2 regions of the Ideonella sp. BN130291 genome follow, and region 1 is predicted to be linked to the other one. Evidence: riboswitches for the same ligand, from Rfam matches in the RefSeq annotation. Region 1 holds a riboswitch; the other holds the start of a gene.
The links. Region 1 has a riboswitch for thiamine pyrophosphate ahead of thiC (phosphomethylpyrimidine synthase ThiC). Riboswitches for the same ligand answer to the same signal wherever they lie in the genome.
Positions count from the first base shown of each region.

Region 2: another riboswitch for thiamine pyrophosphate. It lies ahead of VPH43_RS05575 (TonB-dependent siderophore receptor); the one in region 1 lies ahead of thiC (phosphomethylpyrimidine synthase ThiC).

Region 1 covers NZ_JAZARE010000010.1:209,002-216,399, reverse strand. The annotation lists gene VPH43_RS21245 (NAD(P)/FAD-dependent oxidoreductase) at 1-535, shown strand, start outside; gene VPH43_RS21240 (tetratricopeptide repeat-containing diguanylate cyclase) at 584-2,161, opposite strand; TPP riboswitch at 2,312-2,425, shown strand; gene thiC (phosphomethylpyrimidine synthase ThiC) at 2,497-4,344, shown strand; gene VPH43_RS21230 (FAD-dependent oxidoreductase) at 4,347-5,357, shown strand; gene thiS (sulfur carrier protein ThiS) at 5,354-5,581, shown strand; gene VPH43_RS21220 (thiazole synthase) at 5,585-6,364, shown strand; gene thiD (bifunctional hydroxymethylpyrimidine kinase/phosphomethylpyrimidine kinase) at 6,364-7,398, shown strand, end outside.
Region 2 covers NZ_JAZARE010000002.1:479,934-487,331, reverse strand. The annotation lists gene VPH43_RS05595 (hypothetical protein) at 1-552, opposite strand; gene VPH43_RS05590 (hypothetical protein) at 663-1,526, opposite strand; gene VPH43_RS05585 (hypothetical protein) at 1,695-2,609, opposite strand; tRNA gene VPH43_RS05580 (tRNA-Asn) at 2,927-3,002, opposite strand; gene VPH43_RS05575 (TonB-dependent siderophore receptor) at 3,041-5,149, opposite strand; TPP riboswitch at 5,207-5,315, opposite strand; gene VPH43_RS05570 (NAD(P)/FAD-dependent oxidoreductase) at 5,356-6,423, opposite strand; gene fdxA (ferredoxin FdxA) at 6,429-6,752, opposite strand; gene cobA (uroporphyrinogen-III C-methyltransferase) at 6,822-7,398, opposite strand, start outside.

The DNA of each region.
Region 1 (7,398 bases):
GCCGGAGGACTACCGCCAGGACAAGGCCGCCACCGGCCCGGTGAACCCGCTGGACGGCGTCGCCTTCCAGCGCTTCTGGGAGTCGCGCGCCTATGAACTGGGTGGCGGCGACTACCTCGCGCCGGGCGCCCTGGTGGGCGACTTCATCAAGCGCCAGCGCAGCCGGGAGTTCGGCACCGTGCTCCCCTCCTACAAGCCGGGGGTGCACCTCACCGACCTGCAGCAAGAGGGCAACGGCAGCCTGCCCGACTACGCGCTGGACGCGATCCGCGAGGCGCTGCCCGCGTTCGAGCGCCAGATCAAGGGCTTCTCGATGCCCGACGCGGTGCTCACCGGCGTGGAAACACGCACCTCGTCGCCGCTGCGCCTCACCCGTGGCCGCGACTACCAGAGCCTGAACGTGCAGGGCCTGTACCCGGCCGGCGAGGGCGCGGGTTATGCCGGCGGCATCATGTCCGCCGGGGTGGACGGCATCGAGGTGGCCGAGGCGCTGGGCCGCGTGCTGCTGGGCGCAGGCGCCACGCCGGTGGCCTGACATCGCGCTGGCGCGCCCAGCGCGGCCGAGCGCGCGCGGCGCAAGCGCTCAGCTGTCGCAACGCACCTGGTTGCGGCCGGCGCGCTTGGCCTCGTAGAGACAGGCGTCGCTACGGTCCAGCAGCGTGCGGGGCGTGTCGGTCTCGCGCAGCGCCGACAGGCCGATGCTGATGGTGATCTTCAGCTCGGCATGCAGGCCGCCCCAGGCCCGCGCCGCCACCGCCTTGCGCAGGCGCTCGCAGATCGCCAGGGCGGTGGGAACGGGCGTGTTGCAGAACACGATCAGGAACTCCTCTCCGCCGATGCGCGCCACCAGGTCGCCGGTGCGGGTGCGCTCGCGGAATTCCGCGGCCACCCCGCGCAGCACCTCGTCGCCCATGCCGTGGCCGAAGCGGTCGTTGACCTGCTTGAAGAGGTCGATGTCCGCCACCGCCAGGCACAGCGTGTGGCCGCTGTGGCGGGCGCGCTCCAGCAGCCGCGGCAGGTCGTCGTCCACCCGGCGCCGGTTGCCCAGGCGGGTGAGCTGGTCCTCGCGGCTGTCCCGTTCCAGGGCGGCGGCGCGCAGTTCGAGTGCCTGCTTCTGCACCTCCAGCTCGTGCCGGTGCAGCCGCTCCACCTCGGCTTCCAGGCGGGCACGTTCGCTCTCGCTGCGCACCAGCTCCACCTCGATGCGGTTGACCGTGAGCCGGGTCTGCGCCTCGCGCTGCTGGATGGCGCGGCGCAGTTCCATCGCGTAGTAGGCCTCGCAATGCCGCAATGAAGCGTCATAGCGCCCGGCGGCCTTGTAGGCGCGATACAGCGCCGACTGCACACGCAGGTGGGTGTCCTCCTGGTCGTCGGGCTTCATCGCCGCGAGGGTCGATTCCAGCATCGCGATCGCTTCCTCCAACCGGCCTTGCTGCAGCAGGATCTCGCCCATGTTCTGGCAGGTGCGCAGCTCCGGGGCGCGATAGCCGCGCGCACGGCACAGCGCCACGGTTTCGCTGTTCATCCGGTGCGACGCTTCGTAGTCGCCGGCCAGGCCGAGCGCCTCGGCCACGTTGCCCTGGCAGATGGCCAGCCGGTAGTCGTCAGCGCCCTGGCGGATCATGTCCAGCGCGGTGCTGCCGTAGTGGCGCGCCCGCTGCAGTGCCTGCGTGGCCTGCTCCTGCATGCCGGCCTGCCGGTACTGGTAGAACGCCGCGATCGTGGTGGCGCTGAGGTTGTTGTACGCGCGCATGATCTCGTCGCGCGAGCCGAGCGCCTGTGCCTGCTCCAGCGCCTGCAGCTGGAAGCGTTCGCTCTGGTCCGGATCGCCGAGCTTGGCGTAGCAGGTGCCGATGCGGTTGAGCGCCAGCACCTGCACCAGTGCATGCCCGCCCGCCTTTGCATGGTCGAAGGCGGACGTCGCCGCCTTGAGCGCCTCTTCGTGCAGGCCGAGTTCGGTGAGCGCCAGCGCCACCGTGCACAAGGCCTGCGGATGCTCCGGGCCGGGCGTGCCCTCCCACAGCGCCACGGCGGCGCGGCCGGCGGTCACCGATTCCTCGAAGCGGCCCAGCCGCCACAGGTGCTCGGCCAGCTGCGTTTGCGCGGTGGGGCAGGGCGGGTCGCCGGCGGGGCCGGGAGGCGCTTTGTGGGTGGTGGACATGCAGAGAACAGCGTTGCGATTCGAAGCTAACAGAACCGGTGGCAGCGCGCACCCGGGGATGCGCACCCTGCCGTGATGCTTGCACGCAGGCGATGTGTCGTGCGCGCGGCGGCCGGGCTTCACCGGCATGGCATCGGCCCCTATACTCGCGCCCACGCTCCGGGGTGCGCCTGCTTTTGTTGCAGGGGCTGAGATGGCGAACTGCGCCAAACCCGAGAACTTGAACCGGTTCGTACCGGCGTAAGGAGAGTCGTTGTCATGGTCCTGGGCCGCCGTTCGCGCGTGTGCCTGCACCAGGCGTCCTTCCGGAGCACACACCCCCGAAGGAGCCTGCGATGCCAACCACCACCCCATTCGAGCAGCGGCTTGCGCAGTCGCGCGAGCCTTTCCCCGCGTCCCGCAAGCTGTATGTCACCGGCTCGCGGCCGGACATCCAGGTGCCGATGCGCGAGGTGCACCTGAGCAATGGCGAAGCGGTGGTGCTGTACGACACCTCCGGGCCGTATTCCGACCCCGATGCCCGCATCGACGTGCGGCGCGGCCTCGCCCCGATGCGTGCGCCGTGGATCACCGACCGTGCCGACACCGAGCGCTACACCGGCCGCGCGCCGCTGGCGGTGGACGACGGCGCGCGCGATACCGAGCGCCTGCAGGCGCTGCGCGAGGAGTCCGCCGCGCTGCAGCGCCGGCCGCGCCGCGCCCGGCCGGGCGCCAACGTGACGCAGATGCATTACGCCCGGCGCGGCATCGTCACGCCGGAGATGGAGTACGTGGCGTTGCGGGAGAACGGCCAGCGCGAATGGATGGCCGAGTACCTGGGCGATGCTGCACGCGAGCAGCGCCTGCGCGGCAATGCACTCGGCGCCCATCTGCCGGACCGCATCACGCCGGAGTTCGTGCGCGACGAGGTGGCGCGCGGCCGCGCCATCATCCCGGCCAACATCAACCACCCGGAAATCGAGCCGATGGCGATCGGCCGCAACTTCGGGGTGAAGGTCAACGCCAACATCGGCAACTCGGCCGTGACCTCCGGCATCGAGGAGGAGGTGGAGAAGCTGGTGTGGGCCATCCGCTGGGGTGCGGACACGGTGATGGACCTGTCCACCGGCCGCAACATCCACACCACGCGCGACTGGATCATCCGCAACTCGCCGGTGCCCATCGGCACGGTGCCCATCTACCAGGCGCTGGAGAAGGTGGGTGGCGTGGCGGAGGACCTGAGCTGGGCGGTCTTCCGCGACACGCTCATCGAGCAGGCGGAGCAGGGGGTGGACTACTTCACCATCCACGCCGGTGTGCGCCTGCCCTTCATACCGATGACGGCGCAGCGCCGCGCTGGCATCGTGTCGCGCGGTGGCTCCATCCTCGCCAAGTGGTGCATCGCCCACCACCAGGAGAACTTTCTCTACACGCACTTCGAAGAGATCTGCGAGATCATGAAGGCGTACGACGTCAGCTTCTCGTTGGGCGACGGCCTGCGCCCGGGCTCGGCCGCCGACGCCAACGACGAGGCCCAGTTCGCCGAGCTGCGCACCCTGGGCGAGCTGACGCAGACCGCATGGCGGCACGACGTGCAGACCATGATCGAAGGCCCGGGCCATGTGCCCCTGCACCTGATCCAGGCCAACATGGAGGAGCAGCTCAAGCACTGCGGCGAGGCTCCGTTCTACACGCTGGGCCCGCTCACCATCGACTGCGCGCCGGGCTACGACCACATCGCCAGCGCCATCGGCGCGGCCATGATCGGCTGGTTCGGCACCGCGATGCTGTGCTACGTGACCCCCAAGGAGCACCTGGGCCTGCCGGACCGTGACGACGTGAAGCAGGGCCTCATCGCCTACAAGATCGCGGCGCATGCGGCCGACATCGCCAAGGGCCACCCGGGAGCGCGGGCGCGCGACGACGCCATCAGCAAGGCGCGCTTCGAATTCCGCTGGCAGGACCAGTTCAACCTCGGCCTGGACCCGGACACCGCGCGCGCATTCCACGACGAGACCCTGCCCAAGGACAGCAGCAAGGTGGCGCACTTCTGCTCCATGTGCGGGCCGAAGTTCTGCTCGATGAAGATCACGCAGGAGGTGCGCGACTTCGCCGCCGCGCAGCAGGGCATGGCGGCCAAGAGCGCCGAGTTCCGCGCCGCCGGCAGCGAGATCTACGTGCCTGTCCCTCGCGCTGGCGCTTGAGGATGGACATCGGCATTGCTGGCGCGGGCCTGCTGGGCCGGCTGCTCGCGTGGCGTCTTGCGCGGGCACGCCATCGGGTGACCGTGTTCGACCCGGCGGCCGGGCCCGAACGCGGCCTGCAGCCCGCGGCCGGCTTCAGCGCGGCCGGCATGCTGAGCCCGACGGCCGAGCTGGATGGAGCCTCCCCGCTCATTGGCACGCTCGGCTGGCAGTCCCTGCAGCTGTGGCCGCGCTGGCTCGCCGAGCTGCAGCGTCCGGTGCACTACGCGCAGCGCGGCAGCCTGGTGCTCGCCCATGCGGGCGACCGGCCGAGCGCGATGCGATGGCTGGCGCGCGTGCAGGCGCAGTCGCCGCGCGAGGCACCGCGGCCGCTGCAGGCGAGCGAGCTGCTGGCGCTGGAGCCCGCAGTGGCCAGCGGGCTGCTGGGCTGGCATCTCGCGGGCGAGGCGGCCATCCACCCGGTGCAGGCGATGGACGCGCTGGCGTCAGCGGGCGACGAGGCCGGCGTGCGCTGGCAATGTCAGCACACGGTGCAGCAGGTGACGCCCGGCCAGCTGGACGGCCAACGTTTCGACCATGTGTTCGATGTGCGCGGCGTCGGCGCCCGCCCCGCGCTGCCGGTGCGCGGCGTGCGCGGCGAGATCTTCTGGCTGCATGCGCCCGGTGTCGCGCTGGTGCATCCGTTGCGGCTGCTGCATCCGCGCCACCGCGTCTACCTGGTGCCGCGGCCGCGCGACATCGTGGTGGTGGGTGCGAGCGAGATCGAAAGCGAGGACCGTTCGCCGGTGAGCCTGCGCAGCACCCTGGAGCTGCTGAGCGCGGCCCACAGCGTGCTGCCGGCGCTGGCCGAGGCCCGCATCGTGCACAGCGAAACCAACCTGCGGCCGGCGCTGCCGGACCACCTGCCGCGGGTGCACAAGGAGCCCGGCCTCACGCGCATCAACGGCCTGTACCGCCATGGCTGGCTGCTGGCACCGGCCCTGGTGCAACAAGCGATTGGAGAGATGACATGACATCGGACCTGACTGCGGCGCTGATCCCCATCACGCTGAACGGCAACCCGGAGCTGGTGCCTGCCGGCTGCACCATCGAGGCGCTGCTGCGGCGCCACCACATCGCGCCCTCGGACGTGGGCACGGCGCTCAACGGCGACTTCGTGCCGAGGGCCCAGCGCGCCACTTTGCTGCTGCAGCGCGGTGATGCGGTCACCTGTTTCCAGCCGATCGTGGGAGGCTGACGCATGGGCTTCGAACTTGCGGGCGTGGGCGTGCAAAGCCGCTTTCTGCTGGGCACCGCGGGCTATCCGTCGCCCGAGGTGCTGCAGCGTGCGATCGCCGCTTCGGGCGCCGAGATCGTGACCGTCGGCTTGCGCCGGCAGCTGGCCGGCGGGGGCGACAACGGCTTCATCGAGGCCATCCGCGCCAGCGGCTGCCGCCTGCTGCCCAACACCGCCGGCTGCAGCAGTGCGCGCGAGGCCATCACCCTGGCCCACATGGCGCGCGAGCTGCTCGGCACCTGCTGGCTCAAGCTCGAGGTGGTGGGCGACGAGCACACGCTGGCACCCGACCCCTTCGAGCTGGTGGCCGCGGCCACGCAGCTGGTGAAGGACGGCTTCGAGGTCTTCCCCTACTGCACCGAGGACCTGGTGACCTGCCGCCGCCTGCTGGATGCGGGCTGCCGGGTGCTGATGCCCTGGGGCGCGCCCATCGGGTCGGGGCAGGGCCTGGCCCACCCGCTGGGGCTGCGCACCCTGCGTGCGCGCCTGCCCGGCGTGCCGCTGATCGTGGACGCCGGCCTGGGGGCGCCCTCGCATGCGGCGCAGGCGATGGAGCTGGGCTTCGACGCGGTGCTGCTGAACTCGGCCGTGGCGCAGGCGGTGGACCCGGTGAGCATGGCGCGGGCGTTCCGCCTCGCCATCGAAGCGGGGCGGCTGGGCCATGAGGCGGGTTTGCTCACGCCGCAGGACATGGCGGTGCCCAGCACGCCGGTCACCGGCCGGCCGTTCCTGGTGGGGGCTTGATGGCAGCAGACGATCGGCCGGTGGTGTGGAGCGTGGCCGGCTCCGACTCGGGTGGCGGGGCCGGCATCCAGGCCGACCTGCGCGCGTTCGAGGCCTTCGAGGTGCATGGCTGCACCGCGCTGGCGGCCATCACGGCGCAGAACTCGGTGGCGGTGCGCGAGGTGCAGGCCGTGTCGGCGCAGTTGCTGGACGCGCAGCTTGCCGCGCTGGCAGACGACATGCCGCCTGCGGTCATCAAGACCGGCTTGCTCGGCAGCGTGGCCAACCTGGAGGTGCTGGCGCGCTGGGTGCGCCGGCTGCGCGAACGGGCGCCGCTCGCGCTGGTGGTGGACCCGGTGTGGCGTGCCAGCTCGGGCGCCGCGCTGGCAGACACGGGCATGCGCCAGGCCTTGTGCGAGCAGCTGCTGCCGCTGGCCACCGTGATCACGCCGAACCGGCGCGAGGCCGAGTGGCTGCTCGGCGGCGAGCCGCTCTTCAGCGATGCCGACGTGGTGGCGGCTGCGCGTGCGCTGCGCGGCCGCGGCCCGCGCACCGTGCTCATCACCGGCGGCGATGTGGCGGGTGACCGCGCGAGGGACTTCCTGCTCAGCCCGCAGGCCGAGGGCTGGCTCAGCCTGCCGCGCCAGGCCACGGCGCACACGCACGGCACCGGCTGCACCTTTGCATCCTCGATGGCGGCCGCGATGGCGCTCGGCCATTGCGATGCGGACGCGGCGGTGTTCGCCAAGATGGCCACGGCCCAGGCGCTGCGCCTGGGCCACGCGGCCGGTGCGGGCGCTGGCCCGGTGCGCCCGCGCACGGGCTTCGGGCATGAGACCGACTTGTTGCCGGGTCTGCAGCCGGTGGATGTGCAAAGCGGAGCGTCGGCTGGCGTGCCGGCTGAGCGCCTGCCGGGTTTTGCGTCCACCGGCACGCAACCGCTGGGCATGTACCCGGTGGTGGACAGTGCAGCATGGGTGGAGCGCATGGCCCATGCTGGGGTCACCACCGTGCAGCTGCGCATCAAGGCCGCGCCGGCCGCCGAGCTGGAAGCG
Region 2 (7,398 bases), on a different contig from region 1:
CTACTTCGGCGATAGAGGTGACGGCCACGGGCGCCCTTGCAACTTAGCCATCATCGTTGCCGGTCCGAAGTACTCGGATAGGAAGAGATGCACGGCAGCTACGACAAGTACAAGTCCAAGACCTAGCGATGCGAGGCCAGCTGCAACGTCGAGAACGTTCCCCCAGAACGCTGCAACCAGCAGCGCGACACCAAGGCCGCAGCACAACTCCGCGAACGCGTTCAGAACGCGCAGGCGGCTTCTAGGTTCTTCAAGTGATGTATCGATGACCTCAATAGCTGCCTGTCGTTCAGGAGCGGCGTCGGGGCCTTGTACCGGCTGCACGACTTGCTGTGCCCTCTTCCGAAGATCAGTTGCCCGCGCGGCGAGCGCGAAGACACACCATACCAGGGATCGGGACACTGCCCAGCCCGTGATAACTACTCCGATCCCTACGAGTAGATCGCCCACCGTCGCCGAGCCTAAAGGACTCCCTTGTAGCGTCATGAAGGAGGAGAGCTTCGACTGTGCCAACGTCTCGACGATGCTCAGATGGGTCTGTGCCTTGACCATCAGCGCGCCTACGAATCCACTCGCAAAGAGGACGAGCCTGTGCAGCGGCAGGGCAGCCGTTGCGGCTTCAATGTATGGCGATCCGACTGACTCCCAAACAGACATTGCTGCTAGGCCACAGAAAGAAACATCAGATCGCCACCCATGAGGTCGAATCCAAGAGCTTCAATGATGGGACAAACAAAGAGGCGAACCTCCCTGCCGTTGTGATACGGATGTAGCGCGTCGCAGTCTTGCTGACTTGAGAGGTGCAGAACAACTTCTCGTCCCGACGCAAGATTGAGAATCTTCGCGCTTGGTCTAGCGTAGCGATTGCCTCGGTCCAGAGTACGGATGATCGTGTTCACAGCGAAGGCTGCCCCCAGTTCCTTCCTTGCGGCAATCTTGTGAAAGCGTCTCGCGATCTGTGCGTCAAACTCAAACGGCAGATGCGATCTCCGTCCACGCAGGGTGATTTCCACAATACTCCCGTCCAGCCTGTCCGGAGTGACTTGCGCGACTAACTGGTCAATCTCCTTCACAACCGAACGGTTCGAGTACCCGCTGGCCCATGCGTCAGGTGGATCCGCCAGAAGGTCCTCGAACCGTGGAGTGTTGGCGCGCATCCCGCCGACGTAGTCTCGCCTGTCCGCGAGCTGTTCCGCAATCGACGCCTGCTGTTCGATGGCATCGTTAACCGCTCCCTCAAAGACAGGACGAATCGCCGCGGCTACCCGGTCCACTATCGCTCCCGCGCCCGCCCGAACGGCGTCGAGAATGATGCCGCCTTCGCGCGGATACTCTGCGATGAACTCGGTCTCTTGGTACTCGTGATCTTTTAGGCGGGCGTGCTTCCATACATCGCCGTGCTTCTCGATCAGGTAAGCCCGATCGATCGCACGTTGCATGTGCTCGTACGTCTTCGCCAGAACCCGAATGGAGACCTTGTGGTCGACGGTAATCGGCCCGTCGAAGTGAATTCCGAACGTTGCCAAGTTGGCCTCCCTAGCTGTCTTGTTTGAGCGTCCGGCCACGAACGGCGTCTACGCCATCGTATCGTTGGAACGGGACCTACCTCTACCGCTTTGACGTAGCTGGTGTGATGCGCATGCGGCCGGCATGCTACCTGGCCGGTTCCTTGGCGTGCGCAGACGGTGGCACTGTCAACCGCCAAAACCCGACGCTGGCAGGAACGCTTCGCCGGTCTGCGAGGCGTGCCGGCGCACGCGCAGGATCACGTCCTGAAACGCCATCGAGCCGGTCAGGAACATGTACAGGTGCATCGCATCCAGCAGGAGCAATGCAGTCTTTCGTCCAGATGCCTGAGCAATGGCAACGCTTGAGTAGCCGGAGATGGAGACCATGATGCCCATCGTGTTGTCTGCCTTGTCGTCGACCTTGGACCGTAGCGAGTCAACGTCGGTTGCACCGGCCTGACTGCCAGTGAACTTCAACTCCACTAGGTAGGTCGTGCCGTCAAGAGTGAGCGAGCCATCGATTTGCCGTCCAGCGCTGACGTAGGGCCTGCGGTTCTGAATTTCGCAGTAGTCGAGTACATCGTAGAACCAGGTCTGGAAGGCGTAGCCGCCCTGCTGTGTCCCGACGGACGGGTGGAGTTGATCCAGCCGCTCTTGCAGCTTGCGCTTGTCGGTCAGCCCACGCTGGACTTTCTCGCGTTCTTCGCGTGCACGGTTCTTTGCTTCCTCACGCTCGCGTTCGCTGCGAACTTCTTCGTCTTGCGCCCGCAGGTACGCCTTCAACTCCCCGACTGCCTTCGTGGCTTCGGCGATCTTCTGCTCGCTTTCCTCCCAGTTTCGAAGGTCGGGAAACGTAGTCTGTTCGGACAAGGCGCGAGCCATTTCGAAGATCACGGCCTTACCGCGGTCGCTCCCCTGGAGCTTCTGAAACGTGCGATCGAGAAAGTCCCGCTTGCTTTCATCGGCGGACCATGTGGCGACATGCGTATCCGCGACATGGGAGCCAAGTAGAAACTTACGCAGCGCCGCCTTTCGCCAGAACGACTTGAGCGTGGCTTCGTATGTCAGCTCGACAAACCGGGGCGTGATCTTCGCGGCCATAGCGCGGATTCTGATAGAAGCATCGTCGTTCCATCAATCCGGCGACGCACCTGGGGTATCCGACAACAATGAAGACTGGGGATGCCCGCGGTATCGGCTGCGGCCAATGCAAACAATGTGCAGATGCTTGTGGCGGGTCCACAGCGACGCTGACCCAGCTGTAAACCTCAGCAAGAGTAACTGGTTCCAGGCCGGTTGCCGTTGCCGACGGACGCGAGACGTACCGCTGTAGAGCGGACATCGATCGGTGCAGCCACGATTCCGTCGCTACGAAATCAAAAGGGGTCAGCTCCAAGCGAAGCTGACCCCTTGATGTTTGGCTCCCCGACCTGGGCTCGAACCAGGGACCTACGGATTAACAGTCCGGCGCTCTACCGACTGAGCTATCGGGGAATGAAGCCTTGCATTATAGCCAGACTTTTCGGCGTCGATCAAATCGCCGCTTGCAGCGCAACGCGCAAGGTGCGCGGCGCCATCGGGAACAGGTACGCGTGGCCGTACTGGTAGGGCGCTTCCTTCCAGGCGCGCTGGTTGGTGGCGTTGTCCACGCCCACGCGCCAGGTGAGTTGCGTGCCGCCCAGCGTGTGCTCGTAGCGCGCCAGCAGGTCCAGGCGCGTCCATGCGGGAATGCGCAGGCTGTTGTCGGGCAGCACCATGCGGTCGCCTTCATGCACCACCGAGCCCAGCAGGTGCAGGCCGGGCAGGGCACCCAGGTCATGCTCGACCTGCAGGCGCAGCGTGCGCGCGGCCACGTTGGTCGGACGCAGGCCGTTCACTGACGCGTCCTGCGCGCCGCGGCGCTTGGCGTCCAGCCACATGCCGGTGCCGTGCACCTGCCACGGCCCGCTGTGCCAGCTGAGCATGGCTTCGGCGCCGCGATGGCGCGCGCTGCCGTCGATGTGGCCGGTGCAGGGCGCTTCGGTGGAACAGCTTTCTTCGGCCACCTGCGGCCGGTCGATGTCGAACAGTGCCGCGCTGGCGTCGATGTTCTCGCCGTCGTGCTTCAGGCCCAGCTCCACCTGGCGGCTCTTCAGTGCGGGCAACGCTTCGCCGGCGTTGGTGTAGTAGCTGCGGTTGGGCACCACGGCGCTTTCGATGCCCTGGCCCCAGCTCGCGTACACCAGGGTCTTCGGCGTGATGCGGTGGGCCACGGCCAGCCACGGCGTGGTGAACTGCTGGTCGTAGCTCGTGGCGCGGGAGCCGTCGGTGCGCACGCTCTCGCGCGCCAGGCGGGTGTGGCGCAGCCCGGCCCACACGCTCCATTGGGGTGACAGCTCGATGGCATCGCGCAGGTAGAGCTCGGTGCTGCGTTCGTCGCGGTTGGTGTTCTCGTCGGTCAGCTCGGGCGCCGCGGGCACTTGCGTGTTGCCGTCGATGGTGCCCACGCCGGCCCAGTTGTAGGCCTGGCGCTGGAAGCGGCTTTGGAAGCGGGTGAAGAGCACGCCGGCGCTCAGCTGGTGGCTCACGCCGCCGGTGCGCAGCGCGCCGTGCAGGGCCAAGTCCACCGCGTCGCTGTCGCGGTGTTCGTTCTCGCTGCGGAAGTCGTAGAGGTCGAAGCTGCCGTCGCTGCAGTAGCGGTCGTACACGTCGGCCGCGCTGCAGCCGAAGGGGAAGGCCACGCGGTCGTCGTTCACCAGGCGCTGCGCCATCGCCTGCGCGGTAATGCGCCAGTCATCGTTCAGGCGCTGCTGCAGGCGCAGCGAGCCGGTGTTGGCCTTGAACACCACCGGCAGCGACCAGCTCTGGTTGTTGAGGTTGATGCGCGGGTCGATGCTCCTCGCATCGGGCAGGGTGCTGCCCAGCAGGCTGAAGCCCGGCACGCTGGGTTGGGACTGGCGGCTGTTCTCCACTTCGGCTTCGATCAGCGTGTCGGGGCTCACGCGCCAGTCGCCGGCCAGCGCCAGCAGGTGGCGCTCGCCCTTGGCGCTGCGCACCTGCGGGTCCAGGTGTTCAGCGCTCGCATTCACGCGCAGGCCGAAGGCCTCGTCGGTGCCGAAGCGTTGGCTGATGTCCACCGCGCCGCCCACGCTGCCGTGCTCGCGCCACTCGATGCCGGCGGTGCGCAGGTTGCGGGTGGGGCGCTTGACCACCAGGTTCACCAGGCCACCGGGCGCGCTGGTGCCGGCCTGGATGCCGGTGGTGCCCTTGAGCAGTTCCACGCCCTGCTTGTTGCCCAGCGGGATCACCGCCTCGGCATTGATCGGCAGGCCGTCGCGGCGGTAGTTGAAGCGGTTGTCGATGACGAAGCCGCGCACGGTCAGCGACTGCCAGTAGCCTTCGGCGTTGTAGGCGTCGCTGATGGCGGCGTCCAGCCGCGTCAGGTCAGAGATGCCGCGGGCGCCGGCATCGGCCAGCTGGCTGGCGGTGATCAGGCTGGCCGCAAAGGGCGACTGAGCCAGCGGTACGTCGCCGAAGCCGCCCACCTGCAGGGGCGAGCCGATGATGCGGCCGGTGACGGTGACCTGCTGCACAGGTTCAGCGGCCGTGGCGGCCAGCGCGCACAGCAGCGAGAGGGAACAAAAGAGAACGGGCTTTGTCATCGTGCGTCCGAAAGCGACAAAGCAGGTCGGCGGAACGTCACGGCGCCCGTGTCGGGCGATCAAGAGCGTTTGCTTCCCTGCGCGAGGATTACCTCAATCAGGTTCAAAGGGACTTTCTCAGTCGGCCGCCCGCGCGATGCGAGGGCCAACACCCCTAGCGAATGCGGCGCTTTGGAAAACTGCTGCGCGCCGCGGCAGCGATTATGTCAGTCGTCGAAGCTGGGCGTTTCCACGCCCAGCACCTTGTGCAGCTTCGGGCTGGTGGTGGTGTACTGCAGCAGCACGCGCTTGTCCGGGAAGATGTAGGGCGACGCGCCAAAGGCCGCCAGCGCCGCCTCGTGAAAGCCCGAGAGGATGAGCTTCTTCTTGCCCGGGTAGGTGTTCACGTCGCCCACGGCGAAGACGCCGGGCACGTTCGTCTCGAAGGTCTCGGTGTTCACCACCACCTGCTTGCGCTCCAGGTTCAGGCCCCATTCGGCGATGGGGCCGAGCTTGGGGCTGAGGCCAAAGAACACCAACACGCTGTCGCAGGGCACCACGCGCGTCACGCCATCGCCGCCGGTGACCTTCACCGCATTGAGCTTGCCGTCGTCTTCGTCATAGCCGGTGACCTGGCCGACGATGAACTGCATCTCCAGCGCGTCGCACAGTTCGCGCATGCGCGCCACGCTGGCGGGCGCGGCACGGAAGCCGTCGCGCCGGTGGATGAGGATCACGCTCTCCGCCTTGTTGGGCCCGTCCTGCACGAAGTTGAGCGACCAGTCGAGCGCCGAATCGCCGCCACCCACGATCACCAGGTTCTTGCCTGCGAACTGCGCCGGGCTCTTCACGCGGTAGAACAGCTGCGTGTCGTTGTATTTCTCGATGCCATCCAGGCGCAGCAGCCGGGGCTGGAAGGAGCCGACGCCGCCTGCCACGAAGATGGTCTTGGAGATGAAACGCGTGCCCTTGGACGTGGTCACGTCGAAGCGGCCATCCTCGCGGCGCGCGACCTCGGTCACTTCCTGCCCCAGGTGGAAGGTGGCACCAAAGGGCTCGATCTGCTTGAGCAGGTTGTCGGTGAGCTCGCGGCCGGTGCACACCGGCACCGCCGGAATGTCGTAGATCGGCTTGTCGGGGTAGAGCTCGATGCACTGCCCGCCCGGGTAGGCGAGCGAGTCGACGATGTGGGCCTTGATCTCCAGCAGCCCGAGCTCGAACACCTGGAACAGGCCCACCGGGCCGGCACCGACGATGAGGGCATCGGTCTCGATCACGCCGGCGGGCTCGCTCATCGTGTTCAGCGGATCAGGTGCGAGACCTTGTCCTTGACGTCCTTCCACTCATCCGCATCGGGCAGCGCGGCCTTGCGCTTGGTGATGCTGGGCCAGTTCTTGGCCAGCTCCGCATTGAGCTTGATGAAGGCCAGCTGGTCGCTGGGCACGTCTTCCTCGGGGAGGATGGCGTTCACCGGGCACTCGGGGATGCACACGGCGCAGTCGATGCACTCGTCGGGGTCGATCGCGAGGAAGTTCGGGCCCTCGCGGAAGCAGTCCACCGGACACACGTCCACACAGTCGGTGTACTTGCAGCGGATGCACGATTCGGTGACAACGTGGGTCATGACCTGGAGGCTCGGGTTGAGGGTGTGTGGTGTGCGGCCCGCCCGGACGCGAGGCGGAAGCCCGCGATTTTAGGGCTTCAGCGGGGAACGGGCCGGCAGCGGCACCTCGGCGCCTGAGGGCTTGTTGACGCCGCGCAAGGCGGCCGCCCCGGCGCCCACCGTCACCACGCTGGGCCGGCCGGCATGCAGCAGGCTGGCTTGCGGCAGGGTGGCCACGGTGTGGTCGCTGTGCAACTGGTCGGGCCAGCCGGCACGCGACAACACGCTTACCGGCGTGTCCGGCGCCCAGCCGGCCTGCTGCAGCCGGCGTGCGAGCGCAGCCAGTTGCTTGCCGGCCATGTAGAAGACTTCGGTGTCGGCCGTGCGCGTGGCGTGCAGTTCGCCGGCCTGGGTCATCGCGGTGGTCAGGCTCACGCTGCGGCCTTTGCCGCGGCGGGTGAGCGGGCGCTGGATGGCGGCCGCGGCCGCAATGGCGGCGGTGACGCCGGGCACCACTTCGCTCTGGATGCCGGCCTGGGCCAGCGCTTCCAGCTCTTCTTCCAGCCGGCCGAACACGCTGGGGTCGCCGCCTTTCAGGCGCACAACCACCGCGTGCTCGCGGGCGTGTTTCACCAGCAAGGCGTTGATCTGCGTCTGGGCCGTGCTG